DNA from 2 places in the Caulobacter sp. 05T431 genome. Region 1 is predicted to be linked to the other one. Evidence: predicted binding sites of a transcription regulator. Region 1 holds the regulator's gene; the other holds the start of a gene.
The links. The regulator HrcA, encoded in region 1, represses chaperone genes, less so after heat shock. The targets are predictions, from matches to a motif close to GTTAGCANTCNNNNNNNNNGANTGCTAAC.
Positions count from the first base shown of each region.

Region 2: groES (co-chaperone GroES) is a predicted target of HrcA. The motif match lies at 1,710-1,738, and genes of this name have one in related genera.

Region 1 covers NZ_JBFTKU010000001.1:124,794-129,137, reverse strand. Annotated here, with positions in the region: gene AC1U89_RS00580 (low molecular weight protein-tyrosine-phosphatase) at 1-240, shown strand, start outside; gene grpE (nucleotide exchange factor GrpE) at 331-951, opposite strand; gene hrcA (heat-inducible transcriptional repressor HrcA) at 959-2,035, opposite strand; gene rph (ribonuclease PH) at 2,159-2,878, shown strand; gene AC1U89_RS00560 (helix-turn-helix domain-containing protein) at 3,054-3,284, opposite strand; gene AC1U89_RS00555 (DUF2975 domain-containing protein) at 3,308-3,841, opposite strand; gene AC1U89_RS00550 (addiction module antidote protein) at 4,232-4,344, opposite strand, start outside.
Region 2 covers NZ_JBFTKU010000007.1:187,873-195,442, reverse strand. Annotated here, with positions in the region: gene AC1U89_RS09135 (TonB-dependent receptor plug domain-containing protein) at 1-1,066, shown strand, start outside; gene AC1U89_RS09130 (protease inhibitor I42 family protein) at 1,150-1,563, opposite strand; gene groES (co-chaperone GroES) at 1,800-2,090, shown strand; gene groL (chaperonin GroEL) at 2,150-3,793, shown strand; gene AC1U89_RS09115 (LacI family DNA-binding transcriptional regulator) at 4,015-5,040, opposite strand; gene AC1U89_RS09110 (acyltransferase family protein) at 5,160-6,365, shown strand; gene AC1U89_RS09105 (hypothetical protein) at 6,439-6,567, shown strand; gene AC1U89_RS09100 (hypothetical protein) at 6,671-6,817, shown strand; gene AC1U89_RS09095 (TonB family protein) at 6,913-7,570, shown strand, end outside.

The DNA of each region.
Region 1 (4,344 bases):
GACTTCCGCCGGTTCACGCACGTGGTGGCGCTGGACCGCGACAACCTCGCCGACCTCAAGCGCATCCGGCCCTCGGACGGGACGGCGGCGCTGCTGTTGCTGCTGGATACGGTGGAAGGCCGCCACGGCAAGTCGGTGGCCGACCCGTACTACGGCGACGACGCCGGGTTCGACGTGACCTGGGCCGATGCGGTGGCGGGGGGCAGGGGGCTGGCGGACTTGATCGAGGGGGAGGGCTGAACGCTCTTCCAGCCCATCACAAAGGTTGTCATCCCGGACAGCCCCTGCGGGGCTTCCGGGATGACAACGAAATTGGAGCTCAGGCCGAACTCAGGCCTTCGTGTCGAACGACCCACCCGTATCCGCGCCGGTGCTGGCGTACGGGTTCGCGGCCCCGGCCGTCGGCTCGCTCGGCGCTTCCGGGCCGGTCGAGCCCTTGGCGGCCACGGCGACCATGGCCGGGCGGACCAGGCGGCCCATCAGCTCGTAGCCGGCCTGCAGCACCTGGATGACGCCGCCGGCGGCGACCTCGTCCGAGGGCTGCTCCATCACCGCCTGGTGCAGGTGGGGATCGAACTTTTCGCCCTTGGTCGGGTCGATCTTCTTCAGGCCGTTGCGCTCGAAGGCGCCCTGCAGCTCCTTCTCGGTCATCTCGACGCCGATGATGAAGTTGCTGACCGCCGCGTCCTGCGACTCGCGCGGGCTGTGGGCGGTGGCGCGCGACAGGTTGTCGGCCACGCCCAGCAGGTCGCGGGCGAATTTCTGGATCGCGTAGGCGCGGGCGTCGTTCATCTCGCGCTCGGCCCGGCGCTTGGTGTTCTCGGCCTCGGCGGCGAAGCGCAGCGCCTGGTCCTTCAGGGCGGCCACTTCCAGCTGCAGCGCCTCGATTTCCTGCGCGGCGTCGTCGGCCTCGAAGGCCACGTCCTCGGCCGGCGTTTGTTCGTCGGTCATCTAGTCCTCATCCGTCCATCATCCGCCCGAGCACCCGGGCGGTATAGTCCACCAGCGGGATCACCCGAGCGTAGTTCAAGCGGGTGGGGCCGATCACGCCGATCGCCCCCAGCACCTTCTGTCGGCCCGTCATATAGGGCGCCGCGATCAGGGAGGAACCCGAAAGCGAAAAGAGTCGCGTTTCGGCCCCGATGAAAATGCGCACGCCCTCGGCCGTCCTCACGTCGTCCAGCAGGCCGATCAACTGGCCCTTCTGTTCCAGGTCGTCGAACAGCCGGCGCACGCGCTCCAGGTCCTCCCGGGCGCTGGCGTCGGCCAGCAGGTTGGCGCGGCCCCGCACGATCAGGGCGCGATCGGGCTCCTCGCCGCCGCTCCAGGCGGCCAGGCCGTCCTCGACCAAACGCGCCGCCGCGGCGTCCAGTTCACGCCGGGCGGTGTCCAGCTCGGCGGCCATCTCGACCTTGGCCTCGTGCAGGGTGCGGCCGTGCAGGCGGGCGTTGAGGAAGTTCGACGCCTCCTGCAGGGCGGCCGGGGTGACGCCGGCGGCGCGGCGCATCAGCCGGTTCTCCACCGCCCCGTCGTCKAACACCATAATCGCCAGGGCCTGGTCGGCGCCCAGGGCCACGAACTCCACGTGCTTGACCCCGCCCTCGCGGACCGGCGCGACCACCACCCCGGCGCCGCCGGCCAGGCCCGACAGGATGGCGCTGGCCTCGCCCATGGCTTCCTCGAACGAGCGGCCGTGGGCGAACAGCCGCGACTCGATAGTGCGCCGCTCCTCCTCGCCGATGTCGCCCACCTCCAGCAGGCCGTCGACGAACATCCGCAGGCCCGCATGGGTGGGGATGCGGCCGGCGCTGGTGTGGGGAGCGTCCAGCAGGCCCAGCTGGGCCAGGTCCTGCATGGTGTTGCGGATCGAGGCCGGCGACAGCTGCACCCCGCCGCGTGAGATCGTCCGCGATCCGACCGGTTCGCCGGTCTCCAGATAGGATTCGACCACCCGCCGGAAGATGTCGCGGGCGCGGGCGTCCAGGTCCGTGAGGCTGGGAGTCTGAGCGGAAAACCCCGAAAAGAGCTGTGTCATGTAGCCTTCGAACGCGCCCGCCAGAGTCCCTTGGGCGGGTCCCTCGGGTTTCGACGGGATTGGACGACCGTCTTAACTAGGATAAGCGGCCCCATCCTATCACGCAAAGCCCCGGAGTTTCCCATGCGTCCGTCCGAACGCGCCCCAGATCAAACGCGAGACGTCACGCTGGAAACCGGCGTCAACCGCTACGCCGAAGGCTCGTGCCTGGTCAGCTTCGGCCACACCAAGGTGCTGGTCACCGCCACGGTCGAGGAAAGCGTCCCCGGCTGGATGCGCAACAAGGGCGCCGGCTGGGTCACGGCCGAATACGGCATGCTTCCCCGGGCCACGCATACGCGCGGTCGCCGTGAAGCCGCCCAGGGCAAGCAGAGCGGCCGCACCCAGGAGATCCAGCGCCTGATCGGCCGCAGCTTGCGCGCCGTGGTCGACCTGAAGGCCCTGGGCGAGCGCCAGATCAGCCTGGATTGCGACGTCATCCAGGCCGACGGCGGCACCCGCACCGCCGCCATCACCGGCGCCTGGGTCGCCCTGCGCATCGCGGTCAACTACCTGATCGAGGAAGGCGTGCTGAAGACCGACCCGATCCTCGGCCAGGTCGCGGCCGTTTCCTGCGGCGTCTACAAGGACGCCCCGGTGCTCGACCTCGACTACGAGGAAGACAGCAGCGCCGAGGCCGACAGCAACTTCGTGCTGACCAACGCCGGCGACATCGTCGAGATCCAGGCCACCGGCGAGAAGCGCGGCTTCACCCGCGCCGAGTTCGAGCAGCTGTTCGCCCTGGCCGAGAAAGGCATTGGCGAGCTGTTCATCAAGCAGCGCGAAGCGGTTTCGGGGAAGTAACCCCCTATCCCTCTCCCCTTGCGGGAGAGGGTGGCCCCACGCAGTGGGGTCGGGTGAGGGGTTGAAGAACGCAAAAGCCGCGATCGGCCTTTCGGCTGATCGCGGCTTTTCTATCTGAGAGACCCCTCATCCGGCGCTCCGCGCCACCTTCTCCCGCAAGGGGCGAAGGATCAGGTCAATCCTCCTCGTGGGCCTCCCCCGGCCCCGGCTCGTACGTCATCAGGTCCCCAGGCTGGCAGTTCAGCTCGCGGCACAGGGCGTCCAGCGTCGTGAAGCGCACGGCGCGGGCCTTGCCGGTCTTGAGGATCGACAGGTTGGCGATCGTCACGCCGACCCGGTCCGACAGCTCGGTCAGCGACATCCGCCTTTCCAGCAGGATGCGGTCCAGTTGCACGCGGATGGCCATGGGAATCTAAAGTCTCCGCGGGGTCAGATTGTCAGTTCGGCCTCCCGTCGAAGGCGCGCGCCCTCGCGGAAGACCTCGGCCAGGACGAACACCACCAGGACCGGGAACCAGGCGCTGAGGCTGAACGAGCCGTCGATCATCTTGGTGTCCGGCGCCAGCCACTTGGCCAGGGCGGCGAAGATGTAGTGGCCGATCTCCAGAGCGGCCAGGACCAGGCCCACCACCCGCAGGCGGCGGACATTGTCCGGATGGAACGGGTCGCCGGCGGTCAGGGTCGAGAACACCCGCCGCAGGCGCTCGACGATCACCATCCAGCCGCCCGACAGCAGGGCCCAGGCCCCCAGGGCCCCGGCGAACAACGGCCCCTTGCTGATCAGCTCGTCGATCGAGCTGCCGATATGCAGTTTCGAGGTGATCAGTTCGGGATTGAAGCTGAGCAGCAGCACCGCGACCGTGAAGATCGCCAGCAGGCTGACCCAGACCCACAGGCCCACATAGATCACGTCCAGGATGATCTTCAGGAAGCTCGACACCGAGCCAGGCCCCAAGGCGCGCATCCGCTCTTCCCCTTCCCCTCACACAGAAACGCCGACCATGCCCCGGCGGATCGGGACGGGTCAAAGGCGAGCTCTTGTCCGGGGTCAGAAGGTCTTGATCGCGAAGGTCACGGCGGCGAGCGGCAGACCGGCGATCAGCGTCAGCGTGGCCAGGCGGGTGGCGACGGCGTCGACGATGCGGAACAGTCTGGCGGCGGACATGGCGGGCCTTCGGATCGGTGGGGCGGGACCGCGCCGACATGGCGTTTCTCCCATGCGGCGAACATAGGGAGCGATTCCACGACCGCCAATGTCGCTTATCGATAAACGATATTAAACCTCTGTAATGATCGCGCTCATCGAACAGATTATCCAAGGTGTGGCGCCGGGGACACCATGGCGGCGGGCGGGCTAGGCGGCGTCGTCCACCTCGGCCGGGGCGGGTTTCAGCCGGAGGCCAAGCGCAGCCACGATCTTCAACACGGTCTCCAACTGGGGATTCCCGCCTTCCTTCAGGCCCTTGT
Region 2 (7,570 bases), on a different contig from region 1:
CAAGGCCGGCCTGAGCTGGCACCTGACGCCTTCGCTGGCCCTGCGCGCCACCAAGGGCACCTCGTTCCGCGCCCCGGCGCTGTATGAGCTGTACCTGGGCTCGTCGACCAGCTTCCTGGCCCAGTCGACCGACCCCTGCTACCAGTACGGCACGACGGCCGGCACCACCGACCGTCAACGCGCCAACTGCGCCTCGCTCGGCATCGCGCCGAACTCGACCTTCGGCGGCGCCGGTTCGTACACGATCTTCGCCAAGGGCGGCCTGGGCTACCTGAAGGCCGAGACGTCCGACACCAAGTCGATCGGCGTGATCTGGACCCCCAGCTTCGCCGACCTGCACGTGGCCCTGGACTACTCCGAGCTGACGATCAACAACCAGGTCCAACGCTACGGCGCGGCCAACATCCTGGACTCGTGCCTGGACTCGCCGGACTTCCCGACCAGCCCGTACTGCAGCCTGATCACCCGCAACACCGACACCGCCTCGCCGACCTTCGGCGCGGTGCTGACGGTGGCGGACGCCTACCTGAACGTGGCCAAGCAGTGGAACAACGCCCTGGACCTGAGCGCGACCTATCGTCGTGACGCGGGCCCCGGCCAGCTGACCATCACCGGCCAGTTCACCTGGACCCTCGACTGGTACACCCAGCTGAGCGGCGGTTCGGCTCCGGTCAAGAACCAGGGCTTCACCGGCTATCCGGACTTCGCGGGCCGCACCGGCGTCACCTACCAGCAAGGCGACTGGACCGTGACCTGGGCCACCCAGCTGACCGGCAAGACCTCGGACGTGGACGACAGCTACAGCGGCTACGGCACGGACATCATCACGTATCGCGAGCAATCGGCTTACGTGAAGCGTCACATCGAGTTCGTCGCCACCCACGACCTGTCGGTCCGCAAGGTGTTCAACGACATCGCCGTGACCGTCGGCATGAACAACGTGTTCGACGAGCAGCCGCCGTTCTACTCGACCAGCAGCGCCAGCCGTTTCGCCAACATGCGTCTGGCCTCGTCGTACGACATCTACGGTCGTCGTGCGTTCGTGAACGTGACCAAGAAGTGGTAACAGGCCTCACGGCTTGAGACCGGAGGGCGGCGGGAGCGACCCCGCCGCCCTTTTCTTTTTCCGGTCAGCGCACGCGCCGGGCTTCAGCGCACGCGGATATGGAACACCACCCGGCGGTCGCCGGGGGCGTCGGGCTCCCACGGGCGCTTGAGCGTGAAGGATAGGTCGCCCCGGCCCCGCGCCGCGGCGGTGTAGCGATAGACCGTCCGCACCGGCGCGCCCGGCGCCTTGGCCTGGGTCTCGAAGCTGGAGCCGCCCGCCAGCAGGGGCGAGGGGTCCTGGTCCGGCCGCCAGCCATAGCCCGTGCCGGCCGTCAGGGGCAGGGCGATCTCCAGGTCCTGGCCGCTGACCAGCTCGACCGTCCCGGCGTCGGCGTCGACGTCGGTCACGGTGCGCACGGGCAGGGTGACGTCGCTGGCGCAGGCGCCCAGGGCGAGCAGGGCGGCGAGGGCCGGGCCGGCCAGGAGGGAGGCGGTCAGGAGGGGGATGCTCTTCATGCGCCGTCCTCGTGTTGATCGTCCTGACCCAACGCTTCTGAGCCGGCTTTCCGTCCGCCGTCCGGGCTTGGACGGCTTTCGCCCACAGCAAATCGACGTCCGGCGTCCTTGACTCCCCCGGGGGGCGGTCCTAACTCCTGCCCGGCGTTGGCACTCGATGGGAGCGACTGCTAACAGCGACGCTCCCCGCTGGCCTGACGAACCATAATTTAAAACCGTCCCGACGGAGAAGACTCATGAAATTTCGCCCTCTCGGCGACCGCGTCCTGGTGAAGCGCGTCGAAGAAGAAACCAAGACCAAGGGCGGGATCATCATCCCCGACACCGCCAAGGAAAAGCCGCAGGAAGGCGAAGTCGTCGCCGTCGGCCCCGGCGCCCGCAACGACAAGGGCGACATCGTCGCCCTGGACGTGAAGGCCGGCGACCGCATCCTGTTCGGCAAGTGGTCCGGCACCGAAGTGAAGGTGGACGGCCAGGACCTGCTGATCATGAAGGAAAGCGACGTCCTGGGCATCGTCGAGGCCTAAGGCCCGGCTGAACGCTCGACCGCTTCCTCTCCAAGTTTCTCTTTTAGAAGGGCTCTCAAATGGCCGCTAAAGACGTTTATTTCTCCTCGGACGCGCGCGACAAGATGCTGCGCGGCGTCAACATCCTCGCCAACGCGGTGAAGGTGACCCTGGGCCCCAAGGGCCGCAACGTCGTGATCGAAAAGTCCTTCGGCGCCCCGCGCTCGACCAAGGACGGCGTCTCGGTCGCCAAGGAAATCGAACTGGCTGACAAGTTCGAGAACCTCGGCGCGCAGATGATCCGCGAAGTCGCCAGCAAGACCAACGACAAGGCCGGCGACGGCACCACCACCGCCACCGTGCTGGCGCAAGCCATCGTCCAGGAAGGCCTCAAGTCGGTCGCCGCCGGCATGAACCCGATGGACCTGAAGCGCGGCATCGACAAGGCCGTGGCCGTCGTCGTCGACGAGATCAAGAAGTCCTCGAAGAAGGTCACGACCAACGCTGAAATCGCCCAGGTCGGCACCATCTCGGCCAACGGCGACAAGGAAGTGGGCGACATGATCGCTCGCGCCATGGACAAGGTCGGCAACGAAGGCGTCATCACCGTCGAGGAAGCCAAGACCGCCGAGACCGAACTCGACGTCGTCGAAGGCATGCAGTTCGACCGCGGCTACCTGTCGCCGTACTTCATCACCAACGCCGACAAGATGGAAGTTCAGCTCGAAGAGCCGCTCATCCTGCTGTTCGAAAAGAAGCTGTCCTCGCTGCAGCCGCTGCTGCCGGTGCTGGAAGCCGTCGTCCAGTCGGGCCGTCCGCTGSTGATCATCGCCGARGACGTCGAGGGCGAAGCCCTGGCMACSCTGGTGGTCAACAAGCTGCGCGGCGGTCTCCGCGTCGCCGCCGTCAAGGCCCCGGGCTTCGGCGATCGCCGCAAGGCCATGCTGGAAGACATCGCCATCCTGACCGGCGCTCAAGTCGTCAGCGAAGACCTGGGCATCAAGCTCGAGAACGTCTCGCTCGACATGCTGGGCAAGGCCAAGAAGGTCTCGATCACCAAGGACGACACCACCATCGTGGACGGCGTCGGTGAGAAGTCGGCCATCGAGGCCCGCATCTCGCAGATCAAGAAGCAGATCGAGGACACCACCTCGGACTACGACAAGGAAAAGCTGCAAGAGCGTCTGGCCAAGCTGGCCGGCGGCGTCGCGGTCATCCGCGTCGGCGGCTCGACCGAAGTCGAGGTGAAGGAAAAGAAGGACCGCGTCGACGACGCCCTGAACGCGACCCGCGCGGCCGCCGATGAAGGCATCGTTCCCGGCGGCGGCACCGCCCTGCTGAAGGCCTCGAAGGCGCTGGCGACCCTCACGGGCGACAACGACGACCAGACCGCCGGCATCGCCATCGTCCGTCGCGCCCTGCAGGCCCCGATCCGTCAGATCGCCGAGAACGCCGGCGTCGAAGGCTCGATCGTGGTCGGCAAGATCCTCGAGAAGGACGACGCCACCTTCGGCTTCAACGCCCAGACCGAGCAGTATGTCGACCTGGTCGCCGACGGCGTCATCGACCCGGCCAAGGTTGTCCGCACGGCTCTGCAAGACGCCGCTTCGGTCGCCGGCCTGCTGATCACCACCGAAGCCGCCATCGTCGAAGCGCCCAAGAAGAGCGCTCCGGCCGGCGGCCCTCCCGGCGGCATGGGCGGCATGGGCGACATGGACTTCTAAGTCCAAGTCAGCTCAGCTGATGAATGAGGGCGGGACCGAAAGGTCCCGCCCTTTTTCTTTGGGTTCCGTATCCCTCTCCCCTTGTGGGAGAGGGTGGCCCCACGAAGTGGGGTCGGGTGAGGGGTCTCTCAGAATTTTCCGGATAGGGCTTTCGACCCCTCATCCGTCGGCTTCGCCGACACCTTCTCCCGCAAGGGGAGAAGGACTTTGGAAAGCTGGACCTACGTCGACGCCCGCTCCACCAGCACATGCGGCTCCAGCACGTCCACCGGCGGCGCCTCCGGCCCCTGGCGCAGGGCGTCCAGCAGCAGGTCCAGGGCCCGGGCGGTCATGCGGTCGATCGGCTGGCGCACCGTGGTCAGGGACGGCCAGACGCGGGTGGCCAGCAGGGTGTCGTCGAACCCCGTCACGGCCAGGTCGCGGGGCAGGACCAGGCCGCGCCGGTGGGCGATCCACAGCACGGCCGCGGCCATGTCGTCATTGGCCGCGACGATCGCGTCGGGCGGCTCGGCCAGGTCCAGCAGCCGCTCGGCGGCCTCCAGTCCGGACTCGAAGGTGAAGCGGCCCTCGACCACCAACGCGTCCCGCAGGGGCAGGCCGGCCGCCGCCAGGGCCTCGCGACAGCCCAGCAGGCGCTCGGCGCTGTCGGAGTGGTCGTGCGGCCCCGCGATGACCGCGATCCGCCGGCGGCCCTTGGCGATCAGCAGGTCCGTCACCGCGCGCGAGGCGGCGCGGTTGTCGATGCGGACCGTCGACAGGCCGGGCAGGGGCGCGGCCGTGGCGATCGCGGCGGCGGCCAGGCCCAGGGCCTGGAAGCGGACCGAGCCGGCCATCGCGGTGTCGAAGGGCGGCAGCAGCAGCAGGGCGTCGGCGCCGGCCTCCTGCAGGGCGCGGGCGACGGCCAGGGCGTGCTCCGGCGAGTCGGCCTTGCGGGCCATCAGCTGCAGGCCGCGCTCGGCGCTGGCCACGGCCGTGGCCGCCAGCACGCCGTCGATGAACAGGCTGTCGACCCCGGCGTACAGCAGGCCGACCCGGGCGGGCGTCGCCCCCACCAGCCGCCGCGCGGCCGAGTTGGGCACGTAGCCCAGCTCGGCGATGGCGGCCAGCACCCGCTCGCGGGTCTCGCGGCCGAACTTGCCGGTGTCGTTGAAGACGTTCGACACCGTCATGGCCGACACCCCGGCGCGGGCGGCCACCGCCTTGATCGTCACCCGTCCGGCCTGGCCGGTCCGGCGTCCCCGGCTCATCGCTTCGGCCTCCCCGTCAAAGCGCTCAAAAACTGTCTTGCGGTTTAACGATAAACCCAAGAAGCCTTCCGGGCGACCCGCAAACGGGAGCCGCCAACGAAGTCCGGGGGAAACACCAAATGACCGCCTCACCCGCCGTTCCGTCCCCTGGGGCGACCGCGACCGACGCGACCGCGCCGGCCAAGAGCCACTACGTCATCCTGGACGGGCTGCGCGGCGTGGCCTCGCTGATGGTGGTCGTCTTCCACCTGTTCGAGGCCTACAGCGGCGGCGATCCGCAGAAGCAGATCGTCAACCACGGCTACCTGGCGGTGGACTTCTTCTTCCTGCTGTCGGGCTTCGTGATCGCCTATGCCTATGACGACCGCTGGGCGGGCATGGGCCAGTGGGACTTCTACAAGCGCCGACTGGTCCGGCTGCAGCCGATGATCATCGTCGGCGGCCTGATCGGCGCGGCGCTGCTGGGCTTCCAGCACTTCTCGCTGTTCCCCAAGCTGGAGACCGTCACCGCCTGGCAGGTGGTCGGGGTGCTGCTGCTGAGCTTCGTGATGATCCCGCTGCGGCCATCGGCCGAGATCCGCGGCTGGGGCGAGATCTATCCGCTGAACGGCCCGCAGTGGTCGCTGTTCTACGAGTACATCGCCAACATCCTCTACGCCGTGGGCCTGCGGAAGCTGTCCAACCGCGCCCTGGGCGTGCTGGTGGGCCTGGCGGGACTGGCGACGGTACACCTGCTGGTCACCGGCCCTCGGGGCGACCTGATCGGCGGCTGGGCGCTGGACGCCAACGGCGTCCGCATCGGCCTGACCCGCGTGGTCTTCCCGTTCTTCGCGGGCGTCCTGCTGATGCGGCTGGGCAAGCGGATCAAGGTCGGGAACGCCTTCGCGGTCTGCAGCCTGCTGCTGATCGTCGCCCTGGCCCTGCCGCGCTTCGGCGGCAAGGCGCTGTGGGTCAACGGCCTGTACGAGGCCGCCTGCGTGATCCTGCTGTTCCCGCTGATCGTGGCGATCGGGGCCGGCGAGAAGGACGCCGACGGGCCGTCGGTGCGGATCGCCCGCTTCTTCGGCGACCTGTCGTACCCGCTCTACATCACCCACTATCCGCTGATCTACATCTACACCGGCTGGGTCATCGACAAGAAGGTCCCGCCCGCCCAGGGCGCCCTGCTGGGGACCGGGGTGTTCGTCGTCGCCGTCGCGATCGCCTGGGCCTGCCTCAAGCTCTATGACGAGCCCGTGCGCCGCTGGCTGGCGGGCAAGCTCCTGGCCGGCGGGTTCCGTAAGCGGACGGCCGCGCTTGTGGATAACCGATCACGCTCGCGTTAACACATGCAGCGAAATTATGGCCAAGCCCGTTCCTGACTCCGCGAACGCATGCGGCGTTCCTGGAGGGCAGGACATGGCGCGTCACGAGATTCACGGGTTCCGCGACCGGCGCTCGCCGCGTCCGGTCTTCATCGTCCTGGGGCTGGGCTTGTGGCTGATCCTGGGCGTGGTCAGCCAGGCGGCGTTCCAGGTGCTGGGCTGATCGACACTCTCTTTGCGAGAGTATTTATCTGTATGAATTCAAGGGTTGCAGGCGTACAGTTCCCCTGAGGCGCGCGTTCGACGCGTCCGCAGGGAGAAACGCGATGGGTTACCCGCTTCCCCGCCGTGCGCCCAGGACCCGTCGCCCGCCCGAACCCCGCCTGCCGGCGATCAACCTGGTCATGGGCGGCGTGGCCCTGTGGCTGATCCTGGGCATCGCCGCCCAGGTCGCGATCCGCCTGGTCCGCTGAGCGTCGCCTCGCCGTCCGCGTCCAGGCCATTGTTGAAGACGTCCGATCCGCATACCTAAGCTTGAGTTGCAGCGGGCGTGTTCGGGGGCGGAATCTTGACGATCTGGATCGTGGCGGCGATGGCCGTCGCCGTGAGCACGTCGGCGACCAAGGCCGAAGAGGTCAATTGCCCGATCGGCGGCGATCCGAAGGTGGCCGCTACGCGCCCCGACTGGCTGCGGCCGCCGACGGGGGACGAGATGCAGTGGGCCTATCCGCCCAAGGCCGCCGCCCAGAACATCGCCGGCAGGGCGATCATCAGCTGCCAGGTCCAGCTGGACGGCACGCTGGCCGACTGCGTGGTCAAGGACGAGACGCCCAAGGCCATGGGCTTCGGCGAGGCCGCGCTCAGCCTGGCGCCGGTGATGCGGTTCAAGCCGGCCACCCGCTGCGGGGCGCCGGTCGTCGCGCCGGTGACCGTCCCGCTGGTGTTCAGCGTGCCGCAGGACCCGAAGCCGGCGGAGGGGCCGCCCCCGCCGCCCGAGGCGGTCGCCTTGGCGCGCCGGCTGCTGACGGCGATGGGCATGGAGGATGACTACGGCCACGTGGTCGTGAACGGCCTCGAGGCCCAGGTCTACGACGCCACCGACGAGGCCACCACCCTGACCGCCGACCAGCGACGGGCCGTCCATGACGCGGCGACCGACGCCTGGGCCGGCCTGCGCGAGGAGACGTTCAACGCGATAAGCGTCTCGGTCGCGCGGCAGCTGGACC